4 regions of the Pseudoalteromonas sp. TB41 genome follow, and region 1 is predicted to be linked to each of the others. Evidence: predicted binding sites of a transcription regulator. Region 1 holds the regulator's gene; each other region holds the start of a gene.
The links. Region 1 encodes sigma-54, which starts transcription at its own class of promoters, with help from an activator protein. Its sites were predicted from a motif close to GTTGGCACGNNNNTNGNNT; they were not measured.
Positions count from the first base shown of each region.

Region 2: flgB (flagellar basal body rod protein FlgB) is a predicted target of sigma-54. The motif match lies at 1,426-1,444, and genes of this name have one in related genera.
Region 3: fliE (flagellar hook-basal body complex protein FliE) is a predicted target of sigma-54. The motif match lies at 3,049-3,067, and genes of this name have one in related genera.
Region 4: L641_RS0108865 (LiaF domain-containing protein) is a predicted target of sigma-54. The motif match lies at 2,242-2,260, and genes of this name have one in related genera.

Region 1 is NZ_AUTH01000035.1:8,703-13,819, forward strand. It holds gene lptC (LPS export ABC transporter periplasmic protein LptC) at 1-166, shown strand, start outside; gene lptA (lipopolysaccharide transport periplasmic protein LptA) at 156-695, shown strand; gene lptB (LPS export ABC transporter ATP-binding protein) at 692-1,417, shown strand; gene L641_RS0105440 (RNA polymerase factor sigma-54) at 1,752-3,251, shown strand; gene hpf (ribosome hibernation promoting factor) at 3,278-3,565, shown strand; gene ptsN (PTS IIA-like nitrogen regulatory protein PtsN) at 3,570-4,022, shown strand; gene rapZ (RNase adapter RapZ) at 4,042-4,884, shown strand; gene L641_RS0105460 (HPr family phosphocarrier protein) at 4,909-5,117, shown strand, end outside.
Region 2 is NZ_AUTH01000082.1:8,196-13,312, forward strand. It holds gene L641_RS0112030 (chemotaxis protein) at 1-497, shown strand, start outside; gene L641_RS0112035 (protein-glutamate O-methyltransferase CheR) at 518-1,348, shown strand; gene flgB (flagellar basal body rod protein FlgB) at 1,478-1,888, shown strand; gene flgC (flagellar basal body rod protein FlgC) at 1,891-2,322, shown strand; gene L641_RS0112050 (flagellar hook assembly protein FlgD) at 2,336-3,013, shown strand; gene flgE (flagellar hook protein FlgE) at 3,072-4,394, shown strand; gene L641_RS0112060 (flagellar basal body rod protein FlgF) at 4,528-5,117, shown strand, end outside.
Region 3 is NZ_AUTH01000082.1:30,079-35,195, reverse strand. It holds gene fliG (flagellar motor switch protein FliG) at 1-948, opposite strand, end outside; gene fliF (flagellar basal-body MS-ring/collar protein FliF) at 941-2,656, opposite strand; gene fliE (flagellar hook-basal body complex protein FliE) at 2,677-3,009, opposite strand; gene L641_RS0112145 (sigma-54 dependent transcriptional regulator) at 3,167-4,591, opposite strand; gene L641_RS0112140 (ATP-binding protein) at 4,588-5,117, opposite strand, start outside.
Region 4 is NZ_AUTH01000067.1:3,333-8,449, forward strand. It holds gene suhB (inositol-1-monophosphatase) at 39-842, opposite strand; gene L641_RS0108860 (VOC family protein) at 1,079-1,495, shown strand; gene L641_RS0108865 (LiaF domain-containing protein) at 1,542-2,207, opposite strand; gene L641_RS0108870 (BON domain-containing protein) at 2,521-3,090, shown strand; gene L641_RS22885 (YqaE/Pmp3 family membrane protein) at 3,155-3,313, shown strand; tRNA gene L641_RS0108880 (tRNA-Ile) at 3,591-3,667, shown strand; gene L641_RS0108885 (methyl-accepting chemotaxis protein) at 3,928-5,117, shown strand, end outside.

The sequences.
Region 1 (5,117 bases):
CCAGACCATCAATGTTGATATAAAACTATTAACCATGCAATCACAGCAGCCTGTCGTTATTACAGGACCTAATTTAAAAATCACAGGTAAAGGCCTTGAGGCCGATTTAAAAACCGAGGTGATTAAACTTATTAACCATACGCGAACCCTATATTATGACCAATAACCTATTTAAAATTTTAATTGTTCCCTCACTATTAATTGCTTTTAACAGTAATGGCGCTGAACCTGCTGAAGCCCCCGCTGCTAATCAAATTTCAATTAGTGCAGATAAGCAAGAAGGTCAATTAAAAGAAAACGTAGGCATTTTTGAGAAAAATGTTGAAATTATTCATGGTAATCGCCGTATCACAGCTGACCGTTTAGAAGTGCACAAACGCGATGACCTAGGCGATAACAAACAGTTATTAATTGCCACAGGCAGCCCTGCATATTTTGAAGAAACACAAGCTGATGGCACCATAATGAGTGCCAGTGCTAATGAAGTGCGTTACGATGTATCGCTGCGTTTTTTAACCTTAATCGGCGATGCAAGCATTGCTCAAGCAGGTCAAAAAATAACAGCTAAAAGTATCACTTACGATATCGAGCAGCAGTTAATTAGCGCAGAAAAAGACGAAAACTCAACAGACCGTGTACACACTATTTTAGTCCCTGTTGAAAATAAAAAAGAAGATGATAAAGGCCAACCATGAGCACATTAAAAGCAGAGCTATTAGCTAAAAGCTACAAAGGTCGTGAAGTTGTAAAAAACGTTGGCCTAGAGGTTGAAGCTGGCAGTATTGTGGGGTTACTTGGCCCTAATGGTGCAGGTAAAACCACCACTTTTTATATGATTGTAGGCCTTGTCCCTAGCGATAAAGGCAAAATATCAATTGATGATAAAGATATTACTTTATTACCGATGCACAGCCGAGCGCGTTTAGGGATTGGTTATTTACCGCAGGAGTCGTCTATTTTTAGAAAGCTGACTGTTTATCAAAACTTAATGGCTATCTTAGAAACACGTAAAGAATTAAATAAACAACAACGCGAAGATACCTTAAATAATTTACTTGATGAATTTAGTATTCAGCATATCCGCGACAGCCAAGGTATGGCCTTATCAGGTGGTGAACGTCGCCGCGTTGAAATTGCTCGCGCGTTAGCAGCAAACCCTAAATTTATCCTTTTAGACGAACCCTTTGCGGGGGTTGATCCTATCTCAGTATTAGATATTAAAAAGATTATAGAGCATCTTAAAAACCGTGGCATTGGCGTACTTATTACAGACCATAACGTGCGCGAAACACTTGATGTTTGTGAAAAAGCCTACATAGTTTCTCATGGGGAGTTAATTGCATCAGGCACTCCTGAATACGTATTAAACGATAAAACAGTACGCGATGTTTATTTGGGCGAGCAGTTCAAGCTCTAATATGTGTGTTATTCCACTAAGCATCTGCTAAGATTAATTATACTTAGGTCTGTTGACCTTTCAAGGTTGAATTTGCAGCAGTCTGTTTGGTATTTAGGCAAGGCAGAGCCTATGTGGTGTGGTATTCCCCATAAATAGGCGATAACGCAGCATCAATGCCAAACAGGCGCTGCCCTTCGGGTTCTGCCTAGGGACGATTTACTCTTTGTTGCTCGGTTTTGACTTAGCCCACTAGGTTACAAACCTCGCGCCGCAATTAAACCGCCCCTAGTTTGAACAAATTTTAATCCGTAAAGGTCAACAGACCGTAATTTAAAAGGATTGTTAGAGATACATGAGGCAATCATTACAGCTGCGCATGGGCCAGCAACTTACAATGACTCCACAGTTGCAACAAGCAATTCGCTTATTGCAACTCAGTACATTGGATCTCCAGCAAGAAATTCAAGAAGCACTCGATAGCAACCCCTTGCTTGAAGTTGAAGAACATGATTACAGCGAAGACACTGCAGGTAAAAACGAACAAAAAGCCGATAACGATGACTTAACGCTAAGTGCCTCAGCTGACGATAAACCTAGCGAGTATGAGCAAGATAGCGGCGAAGCAATGACCAAAGACACCATTAGCGATGATATGGCTATGGATGTTACTTGGGATGAATATATGAGCGCTGCGCCTGCCTCTTCATCGGGCCCAATGCCAGAAGATGAATCTATTTATCAAGGCTCTTCGACTGAAACGCTGCATGAGTATTTAATGTGGCAACTTCAACTGACGCCGTTTAGTCCTACCGATGAAGCGATAGCTATTGCAATTGTAGAAGCTGTGGACGACTCAGGGATTCTAACCCTTAGCTGTGAAGAAATATTAGAAAGCTTTAACCAAGAAAACGACGGCGAAGATGAAGTTGAACTTGACGAAATAGAAGCGGTATTAAAGCGTATTCAACTATTTGATCCAGTGGGAATAGCCGCGCGTAGTTTACAAGAGTGCTTGTGTATTCAGCTAAATCAATTTGATAAAGACACACCTTTTTTAAACGAAACAAAAATGATCTTAACCGATCATATTGATTTACTTGCTGCACGTGACTATCGCACGTTGATGAAAAAAACAAAGCTTAAAGAAGATGAGCTAAAAGAAATCATGACGTTGATTCATACGCTCAGCCCAAAACCGGCAGACACTATTGTTAGAGAAGAGTCTGAATACGTTATTCCTGATGTGTCGGTTAAAAAAGTTAAAGGTCGTTGGGTAGTTGAATTAAACCCAGATAGCATGCCTAAGATCAGAGTAAATAGCCAATATGCAGCTATGTCGCGTACGGTTAAATCAAGTGGTGATAGCCAGTTTATTCGCTCGCACTTACAAGAGGCTAAATGGTTTATAAAAAGCTTAGAAAGTAGAAATGACACGCTACTTAAAGTAACCAACTGTATTGTGCAACAGCAACAGGCCTTTTTTGAACACGGTCCTGAGGCTATGAAGCCTATGGTGCTTAACGATGTGGCTGAAATGGTGGAAATGCACGAGTCGACTATATCGCGTGTTACTACGCAAAAATACATGCATACACCACGTGGCATTTTTGAGCTTAAATATTTCTTTTCAAGCCATGTAAGTACTGAAAATGGTGGCGAATGTTCATCAACAGCAATACGTGCATTAATTAAAAAATTAATCGCTGCAGAAAACTCAGCTAAACCATTGAGTGATAGTAAAATTGCAGATATATTGGCAGAGCAAGGAATTAAAGTAGCGAGGAGAACCATTGCAAAATATCGCGAATCTCTAGCTATTCCCCCGTCTAATCAACGTAAAAGTTTGATTTAAGGCGTACAACAAAGAGGAAAATGTTTATGCAACTGAATTTAACTGGTCGCCATGTAGATATTACCGACTCGCTTAGAGACTACGTAAATAGTAAATTTTCGAAGTTACAGAGGCACACTGATCACATAACGAATGTGCACGTTATTCTCGATGTAGAAAAACTAAACCAAAAAGCTGAAGCAACCGTTCATGTTAGTGGCGCTGAGATTTTTGCCTCTACTGAGCATCAAGATATGTATGCCGCTATAGACTCGCTCATTGACAAGCTAGATCGTCAAGTAATTAAACACAAAGAGAAACTTGCTCGACACTAACACTATGAAACTAAGCTCACTTATCTGTCAGGACTGCAGTAAAGCTGCGGTCCTTTTTAATAGTAAAAAAAGAATTTTAGAATTTATCAGTGAATTGGCTCACAATAAGCTGCCCTATTTAACACAACAAGATATTCTTAATGCATTAACTGCAAGAGAAAAGCTTGGAAGTACAGGCATTGGCCGAGGCATTGCTATTCCACATGGTCGCATGAGTGGAGCTCAAGAGCCCCTTGCTTTGATTTTAGTGAGCGAAACAGCTATTAATTTTGATGCGATTGATAACCGACCGGTTGACATTTTTGTCGCGTTAATTGTTCCCGATGGCGATAATCAGCAGCATTTGAAGATGCTAGCCACGATTGCTGATAAGCTCAATGATAAAGAATTTTGTAAACAGTTACGCGCCGCCAAATCGGATAGCGAACTATATCAGGTTATCGTCAGTCAATCGTAGTAATAAAGAAAGGTGATAAATGGAATTAATAATTATAAGCGGTCGCTCAGGGTCAGGTAAATCTGTGGCGTTACGCGTTGTGGAAGACTTAGGTTATTATTGTGTAGACAATATTCCTCTTAATTTATTACCATCATTAGTGCGCAGCGTTTCCGACAGTTATAATAAAATTGCTGTGAGTGTTGATGTGCGTAATCTACCTAAAGAGCAACAGCAATTTAATGAAATACTCGAATATTTACCTGGTTTTACTAAACCAACGGTATTTTATTTAGACAGTGACGATCAAACATTAATAAAACGTTTTTCAGAAACGCGACGTCTCCACCCTTTATCTATTGATTCTTTGCCGCTTGATTTAGCCATAAAAAAAGAAAAACAACTGCTTGATGTATTGATTAATCGTGCTGATTATATGATTGATACCACAGATTTAAGTGTGCATCAGCTTGCTGAATCTATTCGTGAAAAAATACTCGGAAAAAAAGATAAACAACTGATCATTACCTTTGAGTCATTTGGTTTTAAACACGGCATCCCTAAAGAAGCAGATTACGTATTCGATGCCCGTTTTTTACCAAACCCGCATTGGGAGCCTGAACTTAAGCCACTTACGGGGCTGGATCAACCAGTAAAAGACTACCTAGCAAGTCACAGCATAGTGCAAAAATTTACATGGCAAATTCAAACATTTGTGCAAACATGGCTGCCGCATTTAGAACGAAATAACCGCAGCTACTTAACCATTGCAATTGGCTGTACCGGTGGGCAACACCGCTCTGTTTATTTAGCGCAAACCATTGGTGAAAGCTTTGCAATGAGTCATCCTAATGTAAAAATTCGCCATCGAGAACAAGAATAAAATCAAAGCTTGCGAGAACATGTCATGCGGTTAGAAAATACATTTTTAATAAAAAACAAATTAGGATTACACGCTAGAGCGGCGACAGTATTAGCTCAGCTTTCTGTGCAATTTGATGCCACAATCACTTTATTTCAAGATGACAAACAAGCCGCTGGCGATAGCGTGCTGGCACTTATGTTACTCGAAAGCAGCCAAGGCAAAGAAGTTAAGGTGGTATGCGAAGGCCCCGA
Region 2 (5,117 bases), on a different contig from region 1:
TACTCGACGTAGAAAAAATCTTAAACGAAATCTGCCCAGTTAATACTACCGTGAGCGATGATGTCGCCTCGCAAGGTAATATACAAAAAGATTTAGGCGAGAGAATAGTATTTATTGCTGATGATTCGGCTGTTGCGCGAAATCAAGTAAAACGAGCATTGGAACCATTAGGTGTAACAACTGAGTTGGCTAAAAATGGTAAAGAAGCTTTAATAAGATTAAAAGAAATTGCAGAGCTCGATTGCGTAAATGATATTACAGAGCGAGTAGGGCTACTCATTTCTGATGTAGAAATGCCAGAAATGGATGGTTACACGCTGACTGCAGAAATCAAAGCTAATCCTAAACTTGCGCCACTACATGTGATTTTACACACATCATTGAGTGGTGTTTTCAATCAAGCGATGATTGAAAAAGTAGGAGCAGATGATTTTATTGCAAAATTTAACCCAGACGAGCTTGCAACAGCCGTTAATAAATGGGTTCATCGTGATTAATAAACATAGGTGTTATTGATTTGACTAATAAAGATTTGCAGCAAAACGAATACGATCAATTTCGCTTATTTTTAGAACAACAGTGCGGTATTGTTTTAGGTGAAAATAAGCAGTATTTGGTAAAGAGCCGTTTGGCACCATTAATGTCTCGATTTAATGTTGAATCGTTGTCTGAATTGGTAAGTAAAACTCTCGGTGTGCATGAGCGCCAGTTGCGCGCAGCCGTTGTTGATGCCATGACAACCAATGAGACATTGTGGTTTAGAGATCAATATCCGTTTGAGTTACTTAAAACCAGATTATTCCCTGAGTTTAAAACGTTAAATAGGCCATTAAAAATATGGTCTGCGGCGAGCTCATCAGGACAAGAACCCTACTCAATAGCGATGTCGGTTGCTGAGTTTCAATCCAGCAGCCCTGGTGTTTTAAAAATGGGTGCACAAATAATTGGTACAGATATATCAAATACCATGCTTGATATGTGTAAACATGCTGAATATGATGCATTGGCATTGGCTCGCGGACTCTCTGCTGAACGTCGTAAAAAGTTTTTTAAAGACAGCGGCAATGGTATGGCACAAGTGGTTGATTCATTGAAAAAGCAAGTGAGCTTTAGGCATTTAAATTTGCTCGATTCGTACGCTTTAATGGGTAAGTTCGATATTATATTTTGCCGTAATGTTTTAATTTACTTTTCACCTGAGGTGAAAGCCAAAATAATTGCACAATTCTCTCAAGCACTTAACCCTAAGGGGTATTTATTTTTAGGTGCGTCGGAGTCTATGTCTGGTTTAAGTACTGACTTTGATATGGTGCGTTGTAACCCTGGTATCATTTATCAAAAGAAATGACCTTCATTAATATATTATCCCTCCTCTAAACGACGCCTATTGCGTCGTTTTTTGTTTTTATCATCACTATTTTCACTGCTGGCTCATTTATTGCTTTATCGGTACTGAGTCAATTTTTTGGAGGTAGTTATGGCTATCAGTTTTGATAAAGCATTAGGCGTGCATCCGCATGCGATGTTGATCCGTTCGCAAAGAGCAGAAATGCTCGCTACTAATATCGCAAATGCTGATACGCCCGGCTATAAAGCAAAAGATATCGACTTTGCCTCAGCATTAAAAACGGCAAAGTCCAACCAACTAAGCGGCAATACCATGGTAAGAACCAATGAAAAACACATTGCCGGTGGTACCCGTAGTGTAGGTAGTAATGAACTATTTCGTACGCCAAATCAAACAGATACAGGTGATGGCAACTCTGTTGATATACAAGTGGAACGGAACTTGTATACACAGAATGCTATGGAGTATCAGGCCAGTGTCCAGTTTCTTAATGGTAAATTTAAAGGCCTAAAAAAAGCCCTCGGTAGTCAAGGAGCCTAATTATGAGTTTATATAATGTGTTTGATATTGCTGGTTCAGGTATGAGCGCGCAAAACGTGCGATTAAATACCACGGCAAGTAATATCTCTAACGCCAATACAATTAGCTCTTCGCAAAATGAGACGTACCGAGCGCGACAACCTGTATTTGCTGCGGAGCTTACAAAAGCGTCAGCGTCAGCAAGCAACCCACAGGGCTCTGCCGTTGGTGTAAAAGTGTTAGGAGTGGTTGAAAGTAATAAACCACTACAAATCGAATATAACCCAAATCACCCGAGTGCGGATGAAAATGGATATATTTACAAACCCAACGTGAATGTTGTGGAGGAGATGGCAAATATGATTTCTGCTTCTCGCTCTTATCAGACAAATGTTCAAGTTGCTGATGCAGCTAAGCAAATGTTAAGTAAAACACTGCTGTTAGGTCAGCGGTAACTGAGGGTAGCTCATGAGTAACGATATTAGTACTTCTTCATCCTACATGGACTCTTTACGTTGGCAAGATAAGCAAGTGCCAAAAAAAGAAGAGAGTGATGCGTTAACCCAAGAAGATTTCTTTTCGTTGTTAACACAGCAGTTGTCATATCAAGATCCCAGCAAACCAGCTGATAACGATCAGATGATTGCACAAATGACAAACTTTACCATGGCTGAAGGGATCTCAAATTTAAACTCTAACTTTGAGTCTTTAGCCGCGTCGATGACATCAAATTCGGCATTGCAAGCATCAACACTGGTAGGCAAACAAGCTTTGTTGGAGTCGGATACACTGGAGCTTAATGAGTCGGGTGAATCAAGAGGTTCTGTTGTAGCTGAAAAGCCAGTCGATAGTTTAATGATCCGCATTGAAGATGCATCCGGGCAGTTGGTTAAAACTATAGATTTAGGCACTCAGCCTGCAGGAGCCATCCGTTTTGCATGGGATGGTAAAAATGAAGCGGGTGAACGGCTACCACCTGGTGAATACAACATCAAAGCAGAGGGTAGTACAAATGGGGAATTTTCAAGCCTCCCATTAGCTACATTCAAAAATATTGAAAGTGTTAATATTAACGGCTCAAGCGGCATTATTATTAATACTAAAGAAGGTGCGGTTAGGCTGACTGATGTCGCAGAAATCGCGTAATAGATTTTATGTATTTTTTAGCCAATAGGCTAAATATTTTTTAGGTTAGAGGTTAATTATGAGCTTCAATATTGCATTAACAGGCCTTGCTGCCGCACAAAAAGATTTAGATGTTACCGCCAATAACATTGCCAACGTAAATACCACGGGCTTTAAAGAGTCTCGCGCCGAGTTTGCTGATGTATACGCATCATCAGTATTTAGCGCCGGTAAAACAAAAAATGGTGATGGTGTGCAAACCACCATGGTTGCCCAGCAGTTTCATCAGGGCTCGCTGCAGTTTACTAATAATTCACTGGATTTAGCGATCACAGGTGAGGGGTATTTTGCTACCAGTCAAGACTTAGGCGCACAAGACTTTACCTACACGCGTGCGGGTGCATTTAAGCTTAATAAAGATAACTTTGTTGTAGATGCTAAAGGTAATTTTTTACAAAGCTTCCCAGTTGATGAAGTTAGTGGTGACACGACCTCTGTAAGTCTTAGTACTTCATCTGCTTTACAAATACCAGATTCTTCGGGCTCTCCGCGCTCTACTTCAAACGTTTATACATCATTTAACGTCGATTCTCGAGAAGATGTAATAGCTGTCCCTTTTGATGCAACAGACAGTACTACTTATAACTCTTCGACATCGACCACAATGTATGACTCACTTGGTGAGCCACATGTTCTACAATTCTTTTTTGTAAAAACAGCGCCTAATGAATGGCAAGTACATGGTACGCTTGACAAAACTCCCTTTGATGCAACTGGTGCCGCGACAGCAACACCAAGCCCGCTAAGTACCTTTGGGTTTGATGCTAGCGGTTTGCCTGCAACGACTAATGGTGCTCCAAATGTTGGTCCAACCTTTACTGATGTTAATTTAACCGGAGCTAATTTATCGGGTATTTTATCTAATGGCGCCCAATTTGATGATATTGCGATTAATTGGCGCGATGAGGCCGGTACTGCAAATAGAACGCCTACTCAATATGCGAGTCGCTTTGAGGTGAAAGCACTAGAGCAAGATGGTGCGACAGTAGGTCGCTTAGCGGGTATTGATATTGGTACAGATGGAAAAGTTGTTGCATCTTACAGTAATGGTGATTCAACTTACTTAGGTCAAGTTGCCATGGTGCGCTTTTCAAACTCACAAGGTTTGCAGCAAGTAGGTGACACTTCATGGAAAAAAAGTTTGACCTCGGGGGAACCAATTGCGGGTGAGCCAGGTTCAGGCACACTAGGCAACATTAATTCGTCAGCTCTTGAGCAGTCTAACGTAAACTTAACCAATGAGCTGGTTGATTTGATTAGTGCGCAGCGTAACTTCCAAGCAAACTCTCGTGCGCTTGAGGTTAACTCAACTATTCAACAGAACATCCTTCAGATCAGATAATCATATTTTGATTTACTAAGGCTGCTTAGTGCAGCCTTTTTTATTCCTCTCCTAAAATCTTATTCACACTTAAATTTAATTTGGCACTTATATTGCATTTACTCATACATAGATTTCTTAATGAGTCGATGTTATGGATAAAATGGTCTACATAGCGGCATCTGGCGCTAAACAAAGCATGCAAGGGCTTGCTCTTAAAGCCAATAATTTGGCAAATGCGAATACCACTGGGTTTAAATCTGATTTTGCGCAAGCACGGTCAATGCAGGCTTTCGGTGAAGGTTTGCCGACTCGTGTTTTTGCTATGCAGGAGCGCCCAGGATCTAACATGACATCGGGCGGTGTTGTCGAAACAGGTCGCAGCCTTGATATTGCTATGAGTGATAATGCATGGCTGAGTGTTCAGGATGCCTCCGGTAATGAAGCCTATACAAAAGTGGGTTCGTTAAATATAACGGCTGAAGGAATGTTGACTACCAGCGACGGTCGTCAAGTTATTGGCGAAGGTGGGCCAGTCATATTACCTGTACCGATTGAAAAAATTGAATTTAGCAAAGATGGCACTATTCAAGTTCGCCCTCAAGGTGCACCGGCTAACTTTTTAGAAGAAGTTGATCGGCTAAAAGTGGTTGATGCAAACAACGCTACACTCGAGAAGGGTAACGATGGCTTATTTAGAGCTAAACCAGGCCAAATAGTTGAAACATCAGCCAATGTACAAGT
Region 3 (5,117 bases), on a different contig from region 1:
TTCTACTTCACTAATGCGCACAGGAGCCATAGCTTCTAAATCATCAGCGAGCATTTCAGCGGCACGTTTTGACATGTTACCCAAAATTTTCTCTTTAAGGGCATCGTCGGTCCCTTTAATGGCTTTCATTAATACATCTTGCGGCACTTCACGCAGGATTGCTTGAATGCCTCTGTCGTCTACATCCATTAAGTTTTCGAAGACAAACATTAAGTCTTGAATTTGTTGCGACATTTCTTCGTCATGCTCACGGATTGAATCCATTAACTGCCCTTCAACATTGGTATCGAGGTAGTTCATGATATCTGCCGCAGCTTTTAAGCCACCCATTTTCGCAGCTTGTGCACCCGCTTGACCGGCAAATTGTTTTTCCATAATTTCATTCAATTCTTGCAATGCTGCCGGTTGTACTTCTTCTAAATTAGCAATACGCATGGTTAAATCGAGGCGCACTTTTTCAGGAAATTGCGCTAAAATTTCAGCCGACTGTTCAGGCTCTAGGTAAGAGAGAACAATTGTTTGAATTTGTGGATGCTCATTACGAATAATGTTAGCCACCTGTTTAGAGTCCATCCATTTTAATGAATCAAGGCCTTTAGCGCCTGAACCCATCACTATTTGGTCTATCAAGCTGGCGGCTTTATCTTCACCTAATGCGGCTGTAAGTGCTTTTTTGATGAAGTCTTCAGACTGAAAACCTATCGTACTAAAGCTTTGAATTTGTTCAATAAATAAATTATGAACCGCGCTAATTTTAGCTTGTGACAAATCATCGATTGCCGCCATGGCCATACCGACCTTTTGCACTTGTTTTGGCTCTAAGTGCTTTAGGATTTGCGCTGCATCTTCTTCAGTTAAGCTCAGCAATAATATCGCGGCTTTATCTACACCATCAAGTTTATCAACATCAAACGCTTGAGGTAGTTGTTTTTGTTCTTGATCAGTCATCTTCTGTTAACCACGCTTTCACTACTTGTGATGATAGTTCTGGTTCATTGGCTACAAGGGCACGAACCGCTTTGAGTAAGTCTTCGTCGCCGTGTAGGTCTGGTAAGCGTAGTGTACCATCGCTTGAGAAGCCAACAGAAGCAGAATCAAAGTCATTATTTAGCATATCTAATGTGCTGTCACCAAGATCAACACCTGAACTAAGAGAATCTTCATCGTATTCTTCAAGTGTATTATCTGGGTAGATTAAGCGTTTAAGCATAGGTTTAACGACAGCTAAAATCAGTACAATAATAACCAGTGCACCTAATACTAAGCGCATCATTTTCATAAACCAATCTTGTTCCCATAAAGGCAACTCAAAATCAAGCGCTGAGTCTTCACGAACAAATGGTACGGTCACTACTTCAAGTGCATCGCCACGTTGCATATCAAAGCCTACGCCACCTTGTAACAAGCGACGAATATTTGACAGGGCTTCAACCGAGCGTGGCGTCATAGTTGTTTCACCATTTTCACCCACCGTAGGCAGGTAATCAACCGCAACAGAGACACTTATTCTGCGGATCACTCCAGTTTGCTGACGCTTATGTGAAATAGTGGTATCGAGTTCATAGTTACGAGTGGCTTCTTTGTGAGTTCTACTCGGTGAGGTTGCAGTGCCTGCACCGCCCGCCATCGCATCTTCAGGAATAGTTGAGTTAACTGGTGGCTGATTAGTCAGCGCGCCTGGAATACCAACCGCTAGGCCACCAATATTATTTTCTTCAAAGGTCGTTTCACTTCTTACCGCAGGTAAATCTGGGTTGTAACGTTTTTGTGTTTCTTCTACCGCACTAAAGTCCATACTTAAATCTACTTGTGCGGTGTAATTACCTAATCCAACCACGGGAATTAAAATACTGTCGATTTTTTCTAGGTATTCTTGCTCACGTTTACGTTCTATATCGTATTCTTTACGCGAGCGTGCAGCTAAAGAGGTTTGCGAGCCTGAATTTAATAAACGACCATTTTGATCGGTCACAGTAACGCGCGAAGGCTCAAGCCCTTGTACCGCTGAAGCTATCATATCAACAACCGAGTCAACTTCTTCGCCATCTAGAGAGCGACCGCGTTTAAGAGTAAGTACAACAGTCGCAGAGGGTTTTTTCTCTCTACGGGCAAATACATTTTCTTTGGGAATAGCTAACAATACTTTGGCGCGAGTAACATTATTTAGCTCTTCTATAGTACGGGCAAGTTGTTGCTCACGGCCATGTTTAAGGCGCTCACGTTCTAAACGTTGGCTTACCCCAAACCCCATGTCTTGCATAATAATGTCGCTACCTGATGTAGGCCCTTGATCTAAACCTTCACGGGTCATTAATAACTTGATATTTTGATATTCAGTTTCATCCACCGAGACCACATTGCCATCAAGTTGGTAGTCAATTTTTTGTGCATCTAAAAAGTCGAGTGTTTCTATTAACTCTTCAGTTTGCATTTTACCTAAAGGGCGCATATCTGGCTGACGAGCCCAAATAATAACGAAAATAGCAATGGCTAAACAAATAGCTAATGCAACAATCAGGGTAATTTGACGTAAAACATCAACACCGCCAAGGGAACTGAAATAGCCTGATTTTTGCTCTTGTTGATCTTCGTTTTCACTTTGCTCCATCATGCCATCAGCAAGTGCCAGATCTGTAGATTGATTAGATTGCGCCACAATAATTCTCCACTACCTAGTTAAACAGGCATGTTCATAATTTCTTTATAAGACTCAACAAGCTTATTACGAACCTGTACCGTAGCTTCAAATGCCACAGAAGACTTTTGCGAAGCAATCATAGCCTCAGCAAGTGATACGCTTCTGTCGCCATTCTCTACCGCTTTTACTTTTTGTCCTGCGTCTTGCTGAAGTTCATGCACTGTATTAAGGGCATTACTCAACATGTCACCAAACTGTGCTGTAGAGGTTGATTGCACTTGCGTTGGCAAGTTATTAACTTGATTACTACGTGTGGCCTCTGCAGCCATTGATTGCATTTCTTGAAATAAAGCACTGTTTTGAATTTTCATAATTGTCTCTGATAATGCAGTAAACTCTTAAAGAGAATAAAGCACAAAACATGCCAAAAATTAAAATCAATTAAAACAACGATTTAAGTAAAATAATTAAGCAGTCAGAGTTTTGACAGCCCTAAATTCAAGTGATTGAACTTAGGGCTTATGGGGGTTATGCTGGGAGGGAAATACCTAAATCACGCATTTGTGCTAATTTGTAGCGTAAAGTACGCGGGCTAATACCTAAGGTTTCGGCGACCTCTTTACGTTTTCCTTGGCAGCGTGCCAAGGTTTCTAAAATAATACGATGTTCTTTATCTTTAAGCTCATCTTTGTAACTACCTGTATCGACGGCTAACAAATCATTTTTTTGCTCATCTGCAGGCGCTGCTTTTTCATCATAATAAGCGTTACTGAGACTACTTTTTACAGGCTCAATGTCAGCTTTAGTTTCTACCACAAAATGCGTTGGGGCTAGATTTTCGATAAAAATAGCATGCTCATCAATACTATTCCCACTGCGTAAAATTAATGCTCGCTGGATAACGTTATCTAGTTCGCGTACGTTACCGGGCCAGCTATGGCTAAGCAGTTTTTGTTCAGCGCTTGTATCTAGGTACGCCATTGGCTCTTTGCTTTTACTTAAGTGACGTTCAATCAAATGTTTAGCCAGCACTATAATATCCCCTGGGCGCTCACACAGTGGTCGCCACAGCAGTGGGAAAACATTGAGTCGATAGTATAAATCTTCGCGGAACTGGTTTTCAGCAACCGCTTCTTTTAACTCTCGGTTACTTGTGGCAAGCACACGTACATCCAGTGCAATGGTTTTACGACCGCCTAAACGCTCAACTTCGCGTTCTTGTAATACCCGCAGTAGTTTAGCTTGTAAGCCTAAATCCATTTCGGTGATTTCATCAAGTAAAATAGTACCGCCCTGTGCTTGTTCAAACTTACCAGGGCAAGCTTGAATAGCACCGGTAAACGCGCCTTTCTCATAACCAAATAAAGTGGCTTCGAGCATATTTTCAGGAATAGCAGCACAGTTAATCGCTACAAACGGTTCGTTACAGCGTTTTGATTTGTCATGAATATAACGCGCCAGTACTTCTTTACCAGAGCCACTTGGCCCAAGCACCATCACACTGGCATCTGAACGAGCAACTTTACCTGCAAGTTCAAGTAGTTGAATACTACTAGGGTCGGCAACAATAGGACCGTCTGTTTCTTTTTCTTTTTCTGGTAAGTAACGACTCACCATATTCAATAGCACTTCTGGTGCAAATGGCTTAGCCATATAATCAATCGCGCCTAAACGCATAGCCTCTACAGCATCATCAATAGTGGCGTAGGCCGTCATCATTAGTACGGGTAAATCAGGGTAATTTAATTTAATACTACGTAATAAATCCAAGCCGCTCATTGCGCCCATTTGTACATCACTGACCACCAATGAAAATGCTTCTTTTTTTAGTAGCACCATGGCTTGCTCGGCACTATTGGCGGCCATACAGGCTATACCTGACATTTCAAGCGTATCAATTAATGCTTCACGAAGTCCGGCGTCATCTTCTACAACTAAAATAGTGTTACTCATTGTGACTCCCCTAATTTAGATGTGACACTAATAGGTAGCAACATACTAAAAATTGCTCCCCCTTGTGGGTTGTTGTTTGCTTCAACACGTCCCTGATGTGCACTGGCCACTGAACTTACAACGGCAAGTCCTAAACCAGTACCTTGGCTTTTAGTGGTATAAAAGGGTTCAAATATTTTCTCGCTCTGGCCTAGGTCAATACCTGGACCATTGTCACTAACGCTAATGCGCACAAAGTCAGCGTTTTGCTTATCACGCAAAGCACTAAGATGTACTTGTGCGCCATTGCCAATGACTTGAATACTGTTATGAATAAGATTTTGAATTGCGCTAGCCAATGCTGTTTTGTTACCCATAATTTCAATATCGGGTTCAGGTAAGCTCACATTTAATTCGCTATCATTGAGCGCTACCATAGCATCGGCACCGGCTTTAACTTCACTTAGTAGCTGTTGCATCGACACTTGCTCAACAACTTGCTGATCACCACTTTTAGCAAATAACAGCATGTCGTTTACTTGGGTTT
Region 4 (5,117 bases), on a different contig from region 1:
AAGGAGCCTCGGCTCCTTTTTTTAGTGCGGTATTACGATTAACGTAATAACGACTCAGATAATACTGGGCGCATTTCACGAACAATCGCTTGTGTTAGCTTAGGTGCACCACAAATAACGTTACCGCTCACGTTGTAGTTATTACCGCCAGCAAAATCAACAACCATGCCGCCAGCTTCTTTAACTAATAGCTCGCCTGCTGCTGTATCCCACGGTTTTAAACCAATTTCAAAGAAACCATCAACACGACCCGCTGCAACATACGCCATATCAAGTGCTGCAGAACCTGCACGACGAATATCAGCGGTATGTACGAATAATGCTTTAAACGCTTCAGAATAGGCATCTAAGTGGTGTTTTTGTTTGAAAGGGAAACCTGTTGCAAGAACAGAACCGGCAAGTTCAACCGTTTTAGATACACGTAAACGTTTGCTGTTTAACTGTGCGCCTTGACCACGAGAAGCGGTAAAAAGTTCGCCACGAATTGGATCGTAAATTACGGCTTGGTCTAAACGACCTTTAACTTTAAGTGCAATAGATACTGCGAAATGAGGGATACCCTTGATGAAGTTAGTTGTGCCATCAAGTGGGTCAACAATCCATTGGTAATCAGCATCCTTACCTTTGTGTTCGCCTAACTCTTCACCAACGATGCAGTGATCAGGGTAAGAACGTAAAATAGTGTCACGAATTACGGCTTCGGCTTCTTTATCAATGTTCGTAACTAAATCATTAGTGCCTTTTTGTTGCACTTCAACTTTTGATAAGTCTTCACTTGCACGAAGAATAAGCTTGCCTGCGTTACGCGCAGCGCGAACCGCAATGTTTAACATTGGATGCATGGTATTACCTTTGGGTTGTAAAAGAACGTTTATATATTTAAGCCGGCGTATTTTAGCGGTTTTTGCCATAAAGTAAACCATAAAGCCTAAATACTTGTGAGTGTTTTTTGTACAGCCATGATCTTTCAATATATTTATCGGAATAAAAACAGACAATAAATTTGTAAATTAGCGCTTTACCTAAAGTTAACTTGAGGTTTTATGATGTTCTATATTCAATTAATAGGAAGAAAGTTATGAAATTAGAACACGTAAATTTAGTTGTTAGTGACATAAACGCCATGCTTAAGTTTTACCAAGCAGCGTTTCCCTATTGGTCAATTAGAAGTGAGGGGGAAGGAACTTGGTATGGTAAAGCAAGGCGCTGGGTACATTTTGGTGATAACGATCAATATATTGCTATAAGCGATCACGGTGAAGGGAAAAACCGCAACCTATCAGGACATCAAATTGGTTTGGCACACTTTGCCTATGTAACCAATAACTTAAATGCAGTAATAGCGCGCCTAAAACATGCGGGCTTTGCAATAAGTAAAGAAGGTGCTGTAAATCCATTTAGAAAAAACATTTATTATATTGACCCTGCAGGGTTTGAAGTTGAGTTTGTAGAGTACATGAGTGATGTACCTAGTGAGCGAAATAACGACTTATAATATGTATGAAGCCAACTATTATGGCTTCATTCAATGTTTAGCATATTTAATACTGTTTACCATTTATGCCAAGTTGAGTTTTTAGATCATTTGCAAAGCTAATAAATTTTTCTTTAATAGTGCGCTTAACTTTAACTTCCACAGAGCCTAAAACAGTTTTTCCTTCAATGTGAATCGTTGGCCCTTGGCGCTTATTAAGTGACACTGTTTTATTTTCAAAACTGCCTAAAATACAAAACATTTTAGAAACTACATTAACGTGCTCTGGTACATATATTTCTTCGCTGCCAAAGTAACAATTAACGTGAATAGTGACATGTTGGTGGGTAAAAATAGCATCCGTAAAATCAAGATTGATTGACCCCATGTAGTTTTCTATATAAATGTTTTGAGGAACTACCCATTGGCCGGTTCGTTCACTCGAACCAAGAATGCTTCTTAATGTAAGTGGCTCTTCATCAGTCTCATGCTGCGCGCTATAATTAGGTGCAAACTGAGAGTGCTTTTGCGCCTTATATTGCTGGTCAGTATTTAAAGTTAAATCTTCAACGAGATCCATAAGTGCTTTATTGTCACTCGCTGCCATGGCGTCGTCTAAGCGCCTTTCAAATGCTTCTACAGAAATAACACCATGGCTGTAGTTATAAATGAGCTGATCAATCACTTGCTCACGAACTTGCTCAATAGGGCGGTCTTCAATTTTAACAGACATTTAAATTATCCTTTTATGATTGCTGGTTATTTCAAAGCAAGCCTTATACCAAATATTAAATTGTTTAAATTCAGTGGTTTATGATTTTGGGTTTTTGATTTTTTATTATATTAACGACAGATTAACCAAATATACAATTATTTAGTAAGTTTCGCTATTCGAGAAACTTTTACGCAATAGTCTGTAAATGTTTACTTAGTAGGTTTAAGCCAATATCTACTATTTTAAATTAACCTATTGAAATTAAAGGTTAAAAAATGTTGGCCCGATGCTCGCATTAGCTTAAGTGTCTTTAATCAAAAGGAGAACGATTATGAAAACATTTAATAAGTCTATGATTGCAGCCCTAGTATTAGGAACAACCGCAATGGGCGCTCAGGCAAGCAGTTGGGAAAACGAAAGTAAAGATGCTTGGATTGATGGGAAAGCAGAAACAGTATTGCTTATGAACACCAATCTAAATAACTTTGATATCAACACGGACGTAAAAAACGGCAAGGTAATGCTAACAGGTAAAGTAAACAGCGAAGTAGATAAAGAGCTTGCTGAAGAACTCGTGCTAAGCCTAGATGGTGTAACTGACGTTGAAAACAGTCTAACTGTGGTAAAAAACACCGACATGAAGAAGCATGATTCTGAAATGATGGGTAACGACACTGAAAGTGATTTAACAGATGCTAAAATCACTACAGTGATCACAACACGTTACTTATTTGATTCTGAAGTAGGTGGTACAGACATTGATGTTGATACCGATAATGGTGTGGTAACTCTTAAAGGTACAGTTGAGTCTGATGCTGAAAAGCAATTAGCGATGGAAATTGCTAAAAACGCTGAAGATGTTCGCAAGGTAGTTGATGAATTAACTGTTATTGCAGAATAATACACTATACTAAAGCCCAGCCCTGCTGGGCTTTTTGCTTTGCTAACATTATAAGGATTAAATTATGGATATCATTAGAATTATTTTTTCTATTTTATTACCACCACTGGGTGTGTTTTTACAGGTAGGACTAGGGATGCATTTTTGGTTAAATATTTTGCTAACTTTGCTCGGCTATTTCCCTGGATTAATTCATGCGATTTACATTATTGCCAAAAAATAATGTAGCAGCATAGCAGGACATTTAATACTGAGTTGCTAAGTGCTCCCAAAGGTATGTGTATTAGTTACTCAGGCTGCTATTAATAAATGGATTTGTTTTACAAAACTCATCACTAACAAAACCTCAAAGTCTACTATTTGAGCAGTTAGCCCCTTGATTGTTAAAATAAAGCTTTTTGCTAGTGACAAGCCCCTAAAAACTTTTTATACTGCAACCCGCTTTAGTCGCTCTGTGGCTAAACGCTTCAAAAATTAACTGCTTACAGTTATACAAAGATGGCCCCTTAGCTCAGTTGGTTAGAGCACACGACTCATAATCGTTAGGTCCCCAGTTCGAGTCTGGGAGGGGCCACCACTTTTACACGCTTTCCAAGTAAATAGAAACTCACCTTCCTAGTTTATAAAACTTCATTTCTATTACTTCTATTGTATTTTTATCAGCGCACTGATTTTTTTATTAATTTTATTGAATACATTGCAATAAACACAGTTGAATCTACTATTAAAGTGTTATGGGATTTTATTATAAAAATCTTTATTTTATGACCTTTAATGTCGCTACTGTTAATTGTGTGCAGTATATAAAATACCGCTTTGTTACCCCTTAGGTGCTCTATGTTATTAAAACGAAAAGTATACCTTAGCCTTATTTTGGCTGTTGTTGCTCCTTTAGCAATATCTACTCTAATATTTTCAAATAGTATTCGCTCAAATACAGAAGACAAACTAGCCAAAGTAGATTTACCAACAGCGCTTAGTGAAGTGAAAAGCCAAATCGAATTAGAGTTATCGACTCCTATTATTGTTGGCAAAGAAATAGCGCAAAACTTATTTGTGCAACAATGGATGAATAATAATGAAGATGCGCAAAGCCGAGGTAAATTCATTGATTACCTCAAACATATAAAAAATAAAAACCAAGCCAGTAACGCATACATTATTTCTAAAAACTCCCGTAACTATTACACCGATGAAGGTATTTCCAGGCAAATAGATAGTAGTGATACTTGGTTTGATGCTTTTTTAGCATCGGATAGACCATTTGAAGTAGCGCTCGACATAGATAAAGGCAGCTCTGAGGTGATGGTATTTATTAATTATGCCATTGAGCTTGATGGGCAACGACAAGGAATTGCCGGGATTGGCCGTTCGCTCGATTCTATGGTGGATCTCATAAGTGAATATAGGATAGGTGAGGGCGGCATTGTTTATTTGGTCTCTGGTAGTGGCGAGATTATGCTGCATGGTAATAAAACTAAAATAGGGCAATCTGTTGACTTGGCGCCGATTAAAAATGGGGCAATTCAAAGTAAAGTAATTGATGGTGATGACTATGTTGTATCAAGTACGCCTGTAAACTCATTAGGTTGGCATCTAGTTGCTGAAATTCCCCAAGAGCAATTATATGGCCCAATTAATAGTGCTATTAATACTAATATCATTTTTGGTGTAATTATTGCTCTTGTCGGTTTAGCGTCAGCACGCGTGTTGGTAGGGCAAATATTTAGGCCAATCGAAAACATTACTGCAGCAGTGAATGCGTTAACAGAAAAAGATGGCGATTTAACAGCGCGACTTCCTACTGACGATAATAATGAAATTTCAGATTTGGCGATTAAGTTTAATCTGTTTTTAGAGCAGTTACATTATATGTTTAAACAGGTTTCTGAGTCGGCAATTCATGTTAAAGGTATTTCCCAAGATGTACTTGAGCAAGTACAAGGAGCAGCTAATTTAGCTGAAGTGCAATCATCGAGTACACAAACGGTGGCGGCAGCGGTTAATGAGATGGAAGTTACGGTTCA